3 regions of the Methylomonas sp. MS20 genome follow, and region 1 is predicted to be linked to each of the others. Evidence: riboswitches for the same ligand, from Rfam matches in the RefSeq annotation. Region 1 holds a riboswitch; each other region holds the start of a gene.
What was found. A riboswitch is a leader RNA that binds a small molecule or an ion and turns the genes downstream of it on or off. The one in region 1 is predicted to bind cyclic di-GMP.

Region 1 (5,346 bases):
GCCGAAGCGCTTTTCACGGTCATTTTAGCGACATCGTCGGATGTTACATCCGAATAACCGACCGGAGCGTTGTTACCGATAAATTGCCCCGGGTCGACGTCGGAAATGCCGAAGTCGGAGATGTGGGTGCTGTATTTGCTGGCGTCGGCCAAGTCGTAAGGGCAGGTGATCAAACCCAGCGTCGAACCGGCGACCGGCAAGGTATTGGAGGTGCAAGCCGAGCTGATTTTCAAATACTCGATCGTGGCGGCGGCGGTGTCGCCGTTGGCTTCGGCGATGATAGGGCTGACGCCGAACGCGGAACCGCCGGCGCTACGTTTGTAGACCAAGATGTAAGGCTTGTTGGTCGGCACATTGCTGTTGGTAGTAGCGCGAGTGCACAAATAAGCGTTTTGGTCGGAACCGGTCAGGCTATCTTTGTATTTCCAGACTTTTTTAGTGGTGTCGCAGACTTTATCGGCGGCCGGTACCGATGAATCGGTGATCAGTTTTTCGATGAAGTTGACCGCCGCGGAGGCGCCGGACAGATACAACACGTTGGTTTGACTGGCATCAATGATGGGCAGGTTGTTGCCGTCGACCGGAATCGGATCGTTGACGGTCGCGGCTTGCACACCTGATGCGGCCAACAGAGCGCTGATCGCGGTGCCTAATACTAAGTTTTTCATGGGTAGTTCCTCGAGTTATCAATCGTGAAAACCGGAGCGGCGCCAACGCCGCTCCGAATACCGCTTATGCGGCGGCGTATTTGCGGCGAGTCGCGCGCAACATGCCCATCAGGCCGGCGCCGAACATCCAAACCGCGGCCGGCAGCGGCACGTTGGCCGGGGCCGGACCGAAGCTCAGCAGATTGCCGGCCAGGGTCCATTTACCGGCGGCCAGGGTATGGGCTTGAGTGCCGTTGTAGTACCAGAAGTCGCCGGAGGTACCGTAGGCGATATTGGCTTGGGCCAAGCTGACCGTACCGAAGATGCTGTTGAAGTCATTGTGTTGTCCGGTATTCGGGGTGTCTGCGTCAGACACCAGTGAACTCAGATTCGCGGCATAGTCGCTGGCGGAAGCACCAGGGGTAGCTTTGACTTGACCGGTAGTGATCTGGTTTGCATGGTTTTTGATCGCAGTACCAGGGACTGTGGATTGTTGCAAGCTGTTGTATTTAGCGATCTCGGTCATGCCGGTGATCAACTGCTTGGAACCGTAACCGACGGCAATCGCGAACTTGGTCTGAGAGGCATCCATGCCGCTGGCGAAGGTATTCCAGTTGTCATTGAGGCTCAAATCGTAGCTCAGCGTATAACTGTCGTTGTTGACGTTGGCGATCAGATCGCTCATCAACAACCCCAAATCCAGCGTGAACGTCAAGGTTTGGCTTTTGTCGTAAACCGACAAATAGGCCTCGGCTGTGGCGGCGCTAGTATTGTTGATCGCCGCATTCGCCGCGCCGGTGGCAGCGAACATCGCCGCCGCCAACAAGGCTTTGTTTAAAGATTTCATAATGGTTTCCTTATGTTTAAGATTTAAAAATACATAAGGTGACAGCCCAGCCGTCTTGGCTTGTCGGCTTCCTACCGCCCGCCGCCATCCCCGGCGACCGACCCAAGCCAAGACCTGAAACTTTCCGTCCCCGCCTCGCGGCGAGTTTGGCTTTTACACGCTTACCTGCTCACTAAACTTCTAACACGTCGAGTGGTGTCGCTATCCCCGCTACCATGTGTCCGTATTGCAACCTACTCCCTACCTTCTTCCTCTTGCCGCTCCCTTCGCTGGTCTTCCCTGTTCCCTGTAATTCCGCGTCAACCAAGATCCCGCGGCTCCCTGCCATCTCAGTTGCGGCGAATTATTCCAAACAAATCAATAAGTTTCCGTTACAGCTCTGTTAAAGAATCGTGAAATGTATTACATGCGTGATACGCCGAAACATCGCCGAATGCCGCAGCACGTTGTTTTTCAAGGGCGAATCGTTGCCGCCACGGACCGCGTACCTAACAGGCTAAATTGGGCGCATCCGACATGGACTGTCGAATTTGGCGTGCGGCATCGGCCGCCCGCCCAACGATTGCAGGACTTAACATTGGCCGGAAACGAATATCGGCGAGAGGGCAACTGTGCTAATCGTTAGACGCTGTCGCGGGGACCAAGCACTGATGGACTGACTTTGCCCGGCGTTGCAAACGCGCTAACCGCAGTTATCGGCGATTCGCGGCTAAACACGCGGTCGCCGCTAAAACGCCGCCTACCGGAGTTTCCCAAACGGGAAAACTATAGCTTGCAAAGTCAGGATGCCCGTGGCATTGGGAATGGCGTGTTTGTGCTTCCCCGCCGGAGCGGGACCTATTAACCCGGCTCTTAAATACCGTTCGCCCTGTCGAAGGGCACGCCGGTCCGGACTTAGACCGGCTCAGCCCGAGAAACACCAGTGAGAAATAGGGCCGGATGTAGAGGGCATGCGGCGGCTGACGCCGAATTGCGAGAAATTGACCGAAACCGAGGTTACAGGGGGATCGATCGTTCGAAAAAGCCGGTGCTGGCGAGAACGCCGAAACCTGCCGGGACTAGCGCCCGACAAACCAGCGCTGTTGAATCGCGAACGCGACGTTCACCAAGCCGACCATGACCGGCACTTCGATCAGCGGCCCAATCACCGCCGCGAAAGCCGCGCCGCTGTCGATGCCGAACACCGCCACCGCCACCGCGATCGCCAATTCGAAGTTGTTGCTGGCGGCGGTAAAGGCCAAGGTCGTGGTTTGGCCGTAGTCGGCGCCGATTAGTTTGCCCATCGCGAAACTGACCAGAAACATCGCGACGAAATAAATCAGCAGCGGTAACGCGATGCGCAACACGTCGAGCGGCAATTGCACGATCAATTCGCCCTTCAACGAGAACATCGTCACGATCGTAAACAGTAACGCGATCAGCGTCAGCGGGCTGATTTTGGGTACGAAACGCTGCTGGTACCAATCCTTGCCCTTGGCTCTGACCAACAGCCAACGCGTCGCGAAACCGGCGATGAACGGAATCCCCAGATAAATAAACACGCTTTGGGCAATATCGGCGACCGTCACCGCCACCAAACTGCCCGGCAAACCGAACAGCGGCGGCAACACGGTGACGAACAACCAGGCATAAACCCCGAAAAACAGCACTTGAAACACACTGTTAAAGGCCACTAGCCCGGCGCAGTAGTCGTTATCGCCGCGCGCCAGTTCGTTCCAGACGATCACCATCGCAATGCAACGGGCCAGGCCAATCAGGATCAAGCCGGTCATGTATTCCGGATAGTCGGCTAAAAATCCGATCGCCAAGCCGAACATCAACAGCGGACCGATCAGCCAGTTTTGCACCAGCGACAGCGCCAACACCCGGCCGTTACGAAACACGTCGCCGAGTTCCTCGTAACGCACTTTCGCCAGCGGCGGATACATCATCAAAATCAAACCGATCGCAATCGGGACGTTGGTGGTGCCGACCGAAGCCTGGGCGTTCAGGCGATTCACCTGTTCCGGAAACGCAAAGCCGATGCCCACACCCAGCAACATCGCGAGAAATATCCACAAGGTTAGGAAGCGGTCCAAAAACGACAAGCGCGGCTGCGGGCAGATTGGCAAATTCATCGTGGAAAACCTCGAACTGTTCGATCAGATAGGGCTGCAATTCGACGAAGGACCGCAGCAACTCGCGGCGCTATCGGTCGGCAAATCGGCGTCTTTACCGAATATCGGAATGCTTTTCAACGAATGAAAAGCTTCCCAGGGGACGCCTTGCGGATCGACCGTCCAGTATTTGTCCGATTCGGCGTAGCAGCAGGCGGCCTGTTTTTGCTCCATGATCGGCAACGCCGCCTGTTGCAGCACCTGCTGAATTTCGGTCAAGGCCTGCTCCGATTCGACTTGAATGCCGAGATGATCCACGCCCGCTGCTCGGCTCCGGTTGGAGATCGCGAAGTTGATGCGCGGATCGTCCAGCATCCATTTGGCGTAATCGTCGTGGACGACGCTGGGTTCGGCTTGGAACAGCGCACTGTAGAACGCAATGTTCCGTTGTAGATCGTCGACGGCAAGGTGAATATGGAAACGTTTCATAAGGCTGTTTTCTCCGCGAGAGGGGTTAAGGTAACAAGGCGCCGATGCGATCCAGTTCGGCCTTAAAACGCTCGGGATCGTTTTTCAATTCATTCAACGGCAAGTCCAGAAACCGCTCGATCCGGTAACGCACGATCCCGTAGGCAGTTTCGAAAGCGGCTTTGATTTGTTCCGGGCTGCCTTCGGCGTGCGCCGGATCGTCCACGCCCCAATGGCTACGCAAGGCCGGGCCGAGATAAGCAGGACAAGTTTCGTTGGCGGCATTGGCGCAGACGCTGATCACGATATCCGGGGTCACCGGCAAATCGTTCCAGGATTTGCTGAAATAACCGGCCGTGGATATCCCTTTTTCTTCGAGTATCGCCATCGCGCCGTCGTTCAGCCGGCCGATCGGCCGGCTGCCGGCGCTGATCGCGTGCCAGCCCTTGGGCGCCAAGTGATTGAAGATCGCTTCGCCCATCAGCGAGCGGCAGGAGTTGCCTGTACACAGAAATAAAACGTTCATACGGATGACCATGTTATGGGTTTGATTCAAGACTCGCCGTCGCCGCACGCCATTTGCTCCGGTCCGAAGCAGGCCGTCGGGCTGCCGGCGCAACACTCCTCGGTCAGATAGCCGATCAACTCGCGGATCAGGTTCAAATCAGCCCGATAGCGTTGAAAGCGGCCTTCCTGGGTGGCGTCAACCAGCCCGGCATGGGTCAGGGCTTTTAAATGAAACGATAGATTGGTCGGCGGCAAACCCAGTTCCGCGGCGATTTCGCCGGCAACTAAGCCCTGCGGCGCGTGTTTGACCAGCAACCGGAACACGTCCAAACGCACACCGGAAGCCAGAGATTCGAACAATTTAGCGGCTGATTCCTTATCCATCGGTTTAACTATTCAATAATTATTGTATAGTCTAAATATTTTTTCGGGTTTGGCAAGTCGGCACTGAGCAGTGGCTCGAATCGGATACTTGCAATCCTTAAGCACGACTCCGCCAAACGACGGCAAATCCGCGCCGTCGTTCACGGTCATTTATTTTGTGGCGAGTCTATGGAAATTTTTATAATGCGCTGTCCCTTGAATATTCGAGCAATGCCACGGTCACGATGAGCGAAACCCGCACGCTGCAACAAGCCTACCAAACCGCCGTCCAGCCGCCGCGCGACCCCGAGCGCCTAGCCCAAGCACTCAACGACTGGTACCAGCGCTGGCCGACGCGCAATTTCCTGCATCCCTGCGTCATCGACGGCAAGGCCGCGCTGGTTTGTCAAGCCGACTT
Region 2 (5,346 bases), 910 kb from region 1:
CCTGAATTGATCGGCCGCGATGTTACCGGTCGCGGTAAACGCCGCGAAAATCGCGTTGTCCAGCCGCAAGGTGTCGTCAACGACGCTGAAATCCGAGATTAAGTCGTTGTTGGTCAACGCGTTCAACGCGGTATCGAACACGAACAGATCGGTACCGGCGCCGCCGTTCAGAATGTCATTGCCCAGCCGCCATTAATGACATCGTTGCCGCTGCCGCCGCTGATCGAGTTGTTGCCGCCGTTTCCGGCTAAGGTGTCGTTGTAGCCGCTGCCGCTCAGATTCTCAAAGTTGCTCAGGGTATCGGTACCCGCTCCGCCGGTGTTTTGCGCGACGATCAGGCCCAGGTTGACGGTCACCGCGCTGGAGGCGCTGCTGTAGGAAACCGTATCGGTACCGGCGGCGCCATCCAGCGTGTCGTTGCCCGAACCGCCGGTCATCACGTTGTTACCACTGTTACCGATCAACGTGTCGTTGTAATTGCTGCCGGTCAAGTTCTCGAAGTTGCTCAAGGTATCGGTTCCCGCGCCGCCGGTATTTTGCGCGACAACCAGTCCCAGATTGACGGTCACCGCGCTGGAGGCGCTACTGTAAGACGCAGTGTCGGTACCGGCTGCGCCGTCCAGGATGTCGTTACCAGCGCCGCCTTCGATGATGTTGCCGCCGCCATTGCCGGTCAAGGTGTCGTTGAGGCTACTACCGGTCAGATTCTCGAAATTGCTCAGCGTATCGGTGCCGGCGCCGACGGTGTTTTGTGCTACCGTCAAGCCGAGATTGACAGTGACCGCCGTCGAATTTCCGGCATAGGACGCCGTATCGGTACCCGCGCCGCCGTCCATCACGTCGTCGCCGAGGCTGCCAATCATCACGTTGTTGCCGCTGTTACCGGTCAGCGTGTCGTTCAGGCTACTACCGGTCAGATTCTCGAAATTGCTCAAGGTGTCGGTGCCGGCGCCTATCGTGTTCTAAGCGGTTGTCAGACCCAGATTGACGGTCACCCCTGCGGACGATCCGCCGTAAGACGCGGTATCGGTGCCGGCACCGCCGTCCATCACGTCGTTGCCCAAGCCGCCGATTATCACGTTATTTCCGGCGTTGCCTGTCAGCGTGTCGTTAAGATTGCTACCGGTCAGATTCTCGAAATTGCTCAGCGTATCGATGCCGGCGCCGGCTCCGCCGTCCATGATGTCGTCGCCGACGTCGCCCAGGATAGTATTGGCACCGGCATTGCCGGTAATCGTATTGTTTAGCGCGTTGCCGATGCCGGTCACGGCATTGCCGGCTAGCCTTAAAATTTCCACGTTCGCGCCCAAGGTATGCGACGACAAATAACTGATGACGGTGTCGGTGCCGTTACCGCCGGATTCGCTATAACTGTCGCCGCTTTGTTCGATGATATAGGTGTCGTTACCGGCGCCGCCGGCGTAACTGTCGTTACCCAAGCCGCCGTCGAATCAATCGTCGCCGTTATTGCCGCTCAGCGAATCGGCGAATTCCGTCCCTTTCGAGACGTCATGCCCGCTGGTACCGTTGATTACAACTGGCGCGACCGGCGCGGGGCTCTCGTTATCGATAATGGTAGCGGTCGCTAAAGGCGTGGCAATCGTGGCATTGACCGCGCCGTTGAGAGTTAGCGTAAAGTTTTCGAGCGTGGTTTCCGCGACGATGTCGTCGGCTAACGTGATTCGCACCGATTTGGTGATTTCGCCGGGCGCGAACACCAACGTGCCACTGGCGTTTGAAAAATCGCCGCCACTGGTGGCCGTGCTGCTGGCGGTCGAATAATTCACTTTAACCTGGGACGCGCTGGGCGCCGATAAGGAGACCAGAAAGTCGACCGTACCCTTGGTTTCCAACGCCACCGCTTCGGCGATTGTGATTGATGGCAACGCCGCCGGAGCGGCATCGCTGTTGGCGATCACGACATGCGAAATGGCATCGCCAATGGTGGCGCCGATCGGGCTGGACAACACGACATCGAAGGACTCGAAGCCTTCCGCCGCCGTGTCGTTCAAAATGCCGAACACGACTGTTTTGGCAACTTCGCCTGGCAAGAATGCCACTTTCCCGAACGGGAAGCTCCGGAAATCGCCGCCGTCCGTCGCTATCACGTTTTGCGAGCCGACATTCAGCGTCACGTTGCCGGTGGACGGTTTATCTAAAATCACGGTCACGCTGACGGTTTGCGCGCTTTCGTCGACTACCGCGTCGGTAATACGAGCAATGGGCGTGCCGGAGGCGGCGTCGTTGTCGATGATGTCGGCGATCGCGCGTTCGTCGGCGATGGTGGCGTTGGCGCTGGGCGAGTACAGGTCCTGGAAGAAGTTTTGCAGGGATTCGGGGCTGACGTCGTTGGTCAGTTTGACCCGCACTGTCTTTTCGGTTTCACCGGCCGCGAAGGTCAAAAAGCCGGACTGGCTATCGAAATCGCTACCGCTGCCGGCCGTGCCGCCGACGGTGGTGTAATTCACTTTCACCGTGCCGGTGTTGGGTTTGTCCAGCCGGACAATGAAGTCGGCGTAGGCTTGCGATTCGTCCACCACCAGATCGTCCACGTAAATATTCGAGTTGGTCACCGCCGCCGCGTCGTTTTCGAAGATGATCGCGGTGCCGGTGCCGTCCAGGGTGGTGGCGTTGCTTAGGCTGGACAGCACCAGATTGAAGGCTTCCGAGCTTTCCGCCGCCGTGTCGTTGATCAGGGTGACCTTGACGGTCTTGGCGGTTTCGCCGGGTGCGAACACCAGGCTGCCGCTGGCGGCCACGTAGTCGGAGCCGGCGCTGGCGCTGCCGTTTTGGGTGGCGTAGTTCATGGTCACCACGCTGGTGGACGGCCGGTCCAGGGTAATCACGAACACGGCTTCCCTGCCGGGTCGGAGCCGGCGCTGGCGCTGCCGTTTTGAGTGGCGTAGTTCATGGTCACCACGCTGGTGGATGGCCGGTCCAGGGTAATCACGAACACCGCCTCCTTGGTGGCCTCATCGACGATGAAGTCGTTGATGCCGACCACCGGCGTGCCGGAGGCGGCGTCGTTATCGACGATGCTGGCCATGCCCCATTCGTCGGCGACGGTGGCGTTGGCGCTGGGCGCGGTCAGCCGTAGGAAGAAGTTTTGCAGCGATTCCAGCGCCGTGTCGTTGATGATCGGCACGCTAACCGTTTTAGTCAACTCGCCGGCCAAAAAGCTCAGTGTCCCGTTTACGCCGGTAAAATCACTCCCGCTGGTCGCGGTACCGTTTGACGTTGAGTAATTCACCGTAACCGTTGTCGCGTTTGCGACATCGAGTCTCACGGTAAATACCGCATTGCCATTGGTTTCGTCTACAAACAGATCATCAACCGAAATCATACTAATCGCCACGGCGCTTCTCCTAGAAGATTGTTATTTTTAATTTTCACGCGAAATTAACCCGACGATTTGGCGACGAAATGGCGATTGACGCTGGCTCAAGGAAAAGTGCGCGCAAAAAACCGTTCTCGCCACCGATAAAATCGGCGAGTCGTGTTGGTTAACCGGGTAATGAGTGGGGATAGATGAGATGAGGCAATATATGGCCTAGACTCGGAAAGCGCCCGCAACTGGTATCTTGTTAACTTGCCCTCAGGCAGTCCGGCTGTCCGATCTGGATCCGCGACTTTCCGCCCCTATTTTCCAATAGGTTTAGCTAATCTGAATGGGGTGATGTTAAGGACAGCGACGCGCTTTTGTCAACCACGAGTCGGCGCTAGATTTTCGAGCTGTTTTTTCTTGCGATGGCAATGATTTCATTAACTTGACTGCTAGCGGTTTCCTGGTTTTTCTGGAGCCGATTCTTCAAGTAGTTTGCCGATAAGCCCTTTTTGCTTGTGTTTGGCACTGGCGCGTTGTTGTCCATGGGCATTCGGATTTTATATCGGCACTAAGGCTAATCCCAGTCTCTCAAAATGCCGTTGACCCATGGCAATTAAAAGGTGTTAGAAGCCATGCTAAGGTGTCTAACACGATACGCCGTTGCGTCTTTCGGTTTCTGGGTCCAATTCAAGCTATCTATCCAGGAATGTGTTCCACTGCGGTTCTCCTCAACGCCTCGGCTTTGCGTTTCCGAGGGTTGCGTTCCGAACTTCCAGCAATTAGCTTGGGTTTGATAGCAGAACCGCGTTTGTAGCAGAGCCGACAAAACCACTGAATTTTATACGGTTGTTGCCAGCCGGCTGCCGGCAGCCGAATTCCGGATGCCTTGCCGTACATGGGCTGGCGAGGCGCCGGTAAAATTGGATTGAAATTTGCTTTACCCCGGTATCCTTCACCTTCTTTTACATGGGGCGCAATATGTCGAACAGTGTTTTTTCCGAAATCTTGAGCGGCTTGTACGACAATCAAGTCATACCTTATCTGGGACCTGGCGTGGTGTTCGACGCCCAGAACAAACTGACTCGCGAGCCCATGCCGGCCGATAGCGATAGCTTGATTCTGGCGATGAACGGTGGCAAACCGATGGCGCCGAAATTGATGTACGAATTTCCGCGCGCCGCGATGAACCAGGAACTGAAGCGCGGCCGCTCGTTTCTGACCCAGTTTCTGGACAAAACTTACGGCGATGCCCAATACACTCGGGCGGCGCTGCACGATTGGCTGGCCGAATGGCGGCCCAAATACGTCATCGATATCAACCGAGACACCCAGTTGCAGGATAGCTATTCCGACGAAGAGCATACCTTGGTCGTCGGTGTCGCTCGGATTACCGCTACCGCGTTCCGGTTTAGAATTTACCATTACGACGGCTCCAGCTATTTCGAAATCCCGCAAGAACAAGTCGACAAGAAGTTGCCGGTACTGTTTAAGCCGATGGGCACGCCACGCCCCGAAGCTAACTATGTCGTTTCCGATGCCGACTATGTCGATTACATCACGGAGCTAATGGGCGGCTTCGCGATTCCGGATTTCTTGAAGGATTACCGCAAAGGCAAGAAATATCTGCTGATCGGCTTGCCGCTGAACCGCGACTCCGAGCGCATGGTGATGAGCGACATCGTCTATTCCGCCGCCGAGCCGAAAGGTTGGTTTATGCGCAAGAATCCGACCCCCAAGGAAATACGCTTTAGCGAACGTCTGGGCTTTGAATTGATCGACGCCGATGTGCAAGAGTTCTTGCAGGCCGTGCAAGGCAGCGCGGTCGCCGCGGCGTAATCCTTGGCCGTAAGCAAACCCGGTTCGGTCGTCAGGCGCGGATTGGGTTTGCGCTTTCTGGCCGAACGAACCGTGGCAATAGTGGTTCGCCAGCGGCAAACCCCGATAACTCCCGTCGTTTGGCCAAAATCCAAGTTTCTAACACCGCAAGCGTAACGTAGTTTGTCTTGTCGATCGGGCTCTGG
Region 3 (5,346 bases), 620 kb from region 1:
ACAGGGCCGCCGCGCGCTGACGCTCTGAAGCGGATAACCCGCTTATCTCGCCGTGGCCGCGCAAATATTCGGCAATCATTTGGTAAATCCGTTGAGGACCGCTGGTTTCGATCAAATCGCTCAGCTCCGGAAATTGCCGCGCCTCGGCAACGCCCATGCGGTAAAACGAGATCATGTCGGGCTGCATGACTTTAGCCAGCAATGTTTCGCCGAGCGCGGTCAAACCCTCGCTGCAAGACATCGTCGCCAAGCCATCGATACGCTGCAGTTCGGAAATATCGGTTTCGACCAAGCGGTCCACCGAAGCCAGCATCAATTCGGCTTTGTTTTTATAGCGTTCGTAAATGGTTCGGGTCGAAGCCCCGGCCGCCGCCGCAATTTTAGCGATACTGGTGTTGGCATAGCCCTCGCGCATGAACAGCGCCAGAGCCTGATCCAGCAGATAGTCGTTCCGCTCGGTTTCGGTACCGGCTCTCGGCCGCCCTACTTTGGGTTTGTTCATCGTTTCCGCTGCCATAATTTGCTCCGGGGAAATAAAAATAAAATGTTTCGTTTTTATTATTCCCGAAAAATTGCGTTCCGACAAGCACTCCACCATAAATTTTTTGATCGGTCTCTGAAAATTGACACTTTTCGGTGCTGTCAAATGACGTGATGCTGGCGCGAGGGTGTTATGACTAGACCGACTTCCGATTTACTATGAAAGTCAATGGATGCACCACCCAGGGTGTCGGAACGCTGTCAATCGCGGCTAAAACCGCTGCTACGCAATGGCTGTCATTTACCGGGGAGATGCAGCGGTTTCATGATCGTTAGCTTGGAAAAAGATGGTTGACGAAATCCGGGATAGTCGTTTGGTAACTAGAATACGGGGTTATGCAGATGGCAATTCCGATCTGGCTCCAATGCCCCTCAAGTACCGTCACTCCGAGGAACCGTTGAGTTCCAATGGCACCGTTTCCTGGACGCCGCCTATTTCAACCGCATAGCTTTTTCTCGAAAAATAAGCATTTTTGAAAAACTCGTAACGATCGATCGCCGCTTCATCGATGATTTTTCCCTTTTCCAAATTGTCTGCCCGTTTATCTATGGCGCGGACCGCTCCCGATAACCCTGATACGGCAAAAGACGCACCAAGGTAAGTGGTCGGGTTAAACGCGGCGTCGCCCGCTATCCCCCCAAGGCCGCGCGTCGAACTTGGACCGACCAACGGCAACACCAAGTAAGACCCGGTATCCATTCCCCATACAGCAAGCGTTTTGTCGAAACTTTCGTCGTGCTTGGGTAGATCCAGCATGGCGCCTACATCGATGAAGCCACCTAAGCCAGCGGTACTGTTGATCAAAAATCGAGCACCATCCTCGCCCGATTGGGAAAAATTGCCTTGCAGAGCATCGTTGGCAATCACGCCGATTTCGCCAATGTTGCTAAAGAAATTGCTAATCCCTTGATCGGCAAAATCTGGCATCAACCACTTGTAGCCCTCCGCCACCGGTTTCATCACATAATCATCCAAACCGTCGTTAAACGATTGAACTTTTCTGTTGTAGTTTTCGTACGGGTCTCTAGGGTCCGTTGTCGGCGTTGAAGCGCAAGCGGATAACAAAGCCAGCGCGCCGACTGCGCAAAATGTTTCAGTTCTCATACAGTGCATAGCGATTAATCCTCATGGGACAGGTTGAGTAAAAAGCAAGAGCGACTTAAAAGTCTTCCCTCTAAAACACAATCAGCGCGATTTCGGGGGTGCGAGGCGACAACTCAGGTATTCGAGCCTGGTTGTTTCGCGGCTCGATACGAAGCTCTAGGATTCATTGAAATCAGTTTTCACATCTTTCGCTTCAGCATAGGAGTGTCATGTCGCGCAATAACTAAACTGAACGGTATGGTTAATATTAAATTTGACAGATTCCTTTTGTCAAGCAAAAATGAACTCATTGGTTTAGTTAAGGAGTCCCCCCGTTGAGAAAAAAAAGCCCTGAACGTCGCCAGACTATCTTGGAGGCGGCAAAGATTGCATTTGAGAAATTAGGTTTCGAAGGCGCGACGATGTCGGATATCGCAACGTTGGCCTGCGTATCGAAAGCGACTGTTTACGGCTACTTCAGCTCCAAGAACGAGCTATTCCTGGAATTGGTGGAGTCTTCCGCAGACCACCACAAGGGAATGTTTCAGAAAATTTACGAAGGCGAATCGGCGTATCTTTACAACGATGAATTGCGCTTAACGGTTGCGCTGCTTCAACCATCGGAGAACGTTGCCTCCACTTTAAAACTGGTTGGAGAGCGCGTGCTGAGTACGTTCTTCACGCCGGAAAAACTGGCGGTGAGGCGCATGATTATCGCCGCGTCCGGCAGTGGGGATGTCGGCCGACTGTTTTTCGAGCGCGGCCCAGGTGTAGGCATGAAATATTTGGAAGACTATTTTGCCGCAGCCATCAAGGCCGGTCGGTTGCGTCCCGCCGAGCCCCGCGTGGTTGCGGCCCACTTTCGCGGACTGTTGGAGTCGGAAGTGTCTGAACAGTGGTTGATGAACATCTTGAATGAACTGCCGCCTGACCTGATTCATGATGTCGTCGAGCGCGCCGTCGACGTTTTCATGAGAGCGTACGGCCCGGAGCGCGACCAAAATAACTAAGCATAGGGTCTTGGCAATTGGCACGGCCGCTTGTTGGTGGGTGTATCACGCGGGCGCTAAACATTCTTACGCTCCCAACCATAAATTCGCCTGGAGGCACTATCCGTCGGGCCGTCCAGCATTACCCGAGTCGTCTGGTTGTAGACCATTTTGGCGATATACGTCCTTTTGGATATAAACGCCTTGGCAATGGCGGCACGATCTTGCGTCGGGCGCCGTGGAAAGCCTCTCCGCTAACACCGCGCGAGACCCTTAAAATTTGGGTTAAGTTGGTTTGATTTGACAGGGTTGTGGCATTTAGTTGAAGCAGGGGCCCATCAAATCAGAAATCTTCGAAAAGGTTTAAACGGAGGATAGCGCTAAAAAACAACCCCCTGGCCCAAATCCTGCTCAGGGGGAAGCATGGACGTGCTCTCGCAACGTTTACGCCGCTACTACAACAGTGGTCAATGTATGATTTTCAAGAACGATTGGAATAATTCTAATCTTGAATACCGCAAGCCTCATCGTGCGGCAATCTAGCGCTAAATCCACGCCGTATTCCATGAACGACTTAGGCGCTGATGCTGTTTTTGCGGCGGTTGATACCGAACAAACTCAACAAAGCGGTGCCAAACAACCATGCCGCGGCTGGCAGAGGTACCGCCGCGACCGGCGCGATGCTCAGATGACCTATAGTCGTGCTGAGTTTTGCTCCGGTAGCACCCAAAAAGCCCGAGTAGGAAAAGCCACCCGCTTGATGGGCCGGATCAGGCAAAAACTGCAGGTCGCCGTCAAGCATGCCGGTCGTCGCCAGATTATCGACAACGTTTACCAGTTGGAATAAGGTGTTGTCCGGAAAGCCGGGTGAGTGGTCCACTAGGTTCCATGTACCGCCGATTTTTTGCAACGTCCAATCCTCGGACGACAGATAGGTTGACAGCGAAGGAGCGGTAAACCGGAAGGCGCCGCTAAGGCCGATAACCCCGACCGAGGAATTGCTGGTATCCATCGTCGTCGCCTGAATGGTGCCGGCGGTACCGAAACCACCGATGACGATCGTCGTCGTATTGGTGTTAATCGGTGCCTCGAAAGCACCGGTAAAGCCGCTAATCGCGGTTCCGCCGGCGAGAGAGCCGCTTATCATCGTGTTATTAAAGGACGAATCGAAAAAAGTCGTCGGAGCCCATCCTGAAGCGAGAAACGCCGAGTTCCAAACACCGTTTAGCGAGATGGTCGCTGTTCCTGAGACTAGGGCCGCGCTAGCGGTTTGCGGGGCCAGAGTCGCGGCGGCCAACATCATAGCCAATCCCGCGAGTTTAGTTTTGCGTATTGCGTTAATTTCCAAATTCATTTAATTACCTTGTTTCAAAAAAGAAGGGTTGAATGGATAAACTTCTCAACTGTGTGTGCGTCACTTGCTTTAACCCTCTTCGAGGCAAAAGCAGTCTTTCCCGGCATCCCTACCCGTGACACAGCAACCCGGCTATCTTGCCTACAAGACCCGTGGCTTTCCGGCCCTGCCTCGCGACAGGTTTGGCTAGCGCTCAAAATAGAGCACTTACTGGAAAGCAATAAAAAGACCAAAGAACAATCACTATAAATTTCATATACTTATTAAAAACCAAAAACCCCTGTTAATTCATTCGACCGTCGGCTCTACGGGATTTGACACAGTTCTAATTAATTGTTGCGGCATATGCCATAGTCCAAGCTGATTATCGATGAGCCTCAACAACTTAGAAGCCTCCGATAAGTCCGATGAAAGTATTAGTCCGACTGCAGGATGCTGAGATTAAGAAGAACCCGATCCAATTTCAAAAAGGCTTCGATTTGATGGATGTTCTGAAGCTGTAAACTACCGATGCCCAGTACGCCGAAACCCTATTTCAGGCACGATGACCGCCGGTTTTCAATACCCAAGTTATGGTGGTTATCGTTTTAACGTGGTCAAGACCCGCAAACTTTGTCAATGTACGGCCTGTCATCACCCAGCGCCACTGACCAACGGGGACGCTGTTTGAAGGTACCAAACGGCCTCTGACGGTGTGGCTTCTGGCGATCCAAGCCCAAAGATTCGCCGCGCCATCTAGCCGAGTGTTGGCATCGATTTAACCACCTATTCGATCTGCAAAGACTATGATGATCAGGTTTTTTTATCGCGGAGGCCAATACTCCGCCATGGCAGTCAGGGCGTTTGTTCAAATTGACCGAGGCTTATGAGTCATCAGAACGATATATATAGGACAATTACCATTCATTCCTTCAACCGAACTGATCATGGCCCGCTTCAAACCGACGGCTTTAAAAACGGAATTCACCTCGTAGGCTTCGTTGGCCTTGGTGGGGCAATGCCTGGACATCATCAACATCGAAGCGGTGGTCGATGGGCGGATAAGCGCGACGAACGCGACGCGATCAAAGCACTCGCCTTCCCTGCCGATCTGCGGTTGCCGATTAGCGGCCAAATAGCTAGAACATGCGACGGTGAACGGAAATGCCGGGGTTTTTGAGGAAAATTCGACAGTAGACCGCGCAAAATAATGAGCTCATGGCCCGGACGACCGATAAAAAGCGCTTATGCGCAATCGGTGGCGTTTAGACGACTGGGAGCACGAATTCCGGTTAAATTTTTACTAGACGCTTATAAACATATTCAATTTCCTTGAGCTCTCGTATACCTATAAACAGAATATGTCGGCAAAAGTCATTTCATTTTTTTGCATACTGCTT

Region 2: another riboswitch for cyclic di-GMP. It lies ahead of ACQE3D_RS02680 (Calx-beta domain-containing protein); the one in region 1 lies ahead of ACQE3D_RS06670 (VPLPA-CTERM sorting domain-containing protein).
Region 3: another riboswitch for cyclic di-GMP. It lies ahead of ACQE3D_RS09215 (hypothetical protein); the one in region 1 lies ahead of ACQE3D_RS06670 (VPLPA-CTERM sorting domain-containing protein).

The regions. Positions count from the first base shown of each region.
Region 1 covers NZ_CP189962.1:1,514,616-1,519,961, reverse strand. Annotated here, with positions in the region: gene ACQE3D_RS06675 (hypothetical protein) at 1-668, opposite strand, end outside; gene ACQE3D_RS06670 (VPLPA-CTERM sorting domain-containing protein) at 733-1,494, opposite strand; cyclic di-GMP riboswitch class I at 1,532-1,655, opposite strand; gene arsB (ACR3 family arsenite efflux transporter) at 2,553-3,611, opposite strand; gene ACQE3D_RS06660 (ArsI/CadI family heavy metal resistance metalloenzyme) at 3,636-4,079, opposite strand; gene ACQE3D_RS06655 (arsenate reductase ArsC) at 4,105-4,584, opposite strand; gene ACQE3D_RS06650 (ArsR/SmtB family transcription factor) at 4,611-4,949, opposite strand; gene ACQE3D_RS06645 (hypothetical protein) at 5,174-5,346, shown strand, end outside.
Region 2 covers NZ_CP189962.1:606,611-611,956, forward strand. Annotated here, with positions in the region: gene ACQE3D_RS02660 (hypothetical protein) at 1-141, opposite strand, end outside; gene ACQE3D_RS02665 (calcium-binding protein) at 168-935, opposite strand; gene ACQE3D_RS02670 (calcium-binding protein) at 963-1,439, opposite strand; gene ACQE3D_RS02675 (Calx-beta domain-containing protein) at 1,452-2,852, opposite strand; gene ACQE3D_RS02680 (Calx-beta domain-containing protein) at 2,843-3,355, opposite strand; cyclic di-GMP riboswitch class I at 3,596-3,670, opposite strand; gene ACQE3D_RS02685 (SIR2 family protein) at 4,304-5,161, shown strand.
Region 3 covers NZ_CP189962.1:2,130,598-2,135,943, reverse strand. Annotated here, with positions in the region: gene ACQE3D_RS09230 (TetR/AcrR family transcriptional regulator C-terminal domain-containing protein) at 1-517, opposite strand, end outside; gene ACQE3D_RS09225 (MlaA family lipoprotein) at 923-1,645, opposite strand; gene ACQE3D_RS09220 (TetR/AcrR family transcriptional regulator) at 1,960-2,634, shown strand; gene ACQE3D_RS09215 (hypothetical protein) at 3,188-3,760, opposite strand; cyclic di-GMP riboswitch class I at 4,087-4,164, opposite strand; gene ACQE3D_RS09210 (PAS domain-containing protein) at 5,308-5,346, shown strand, end outside.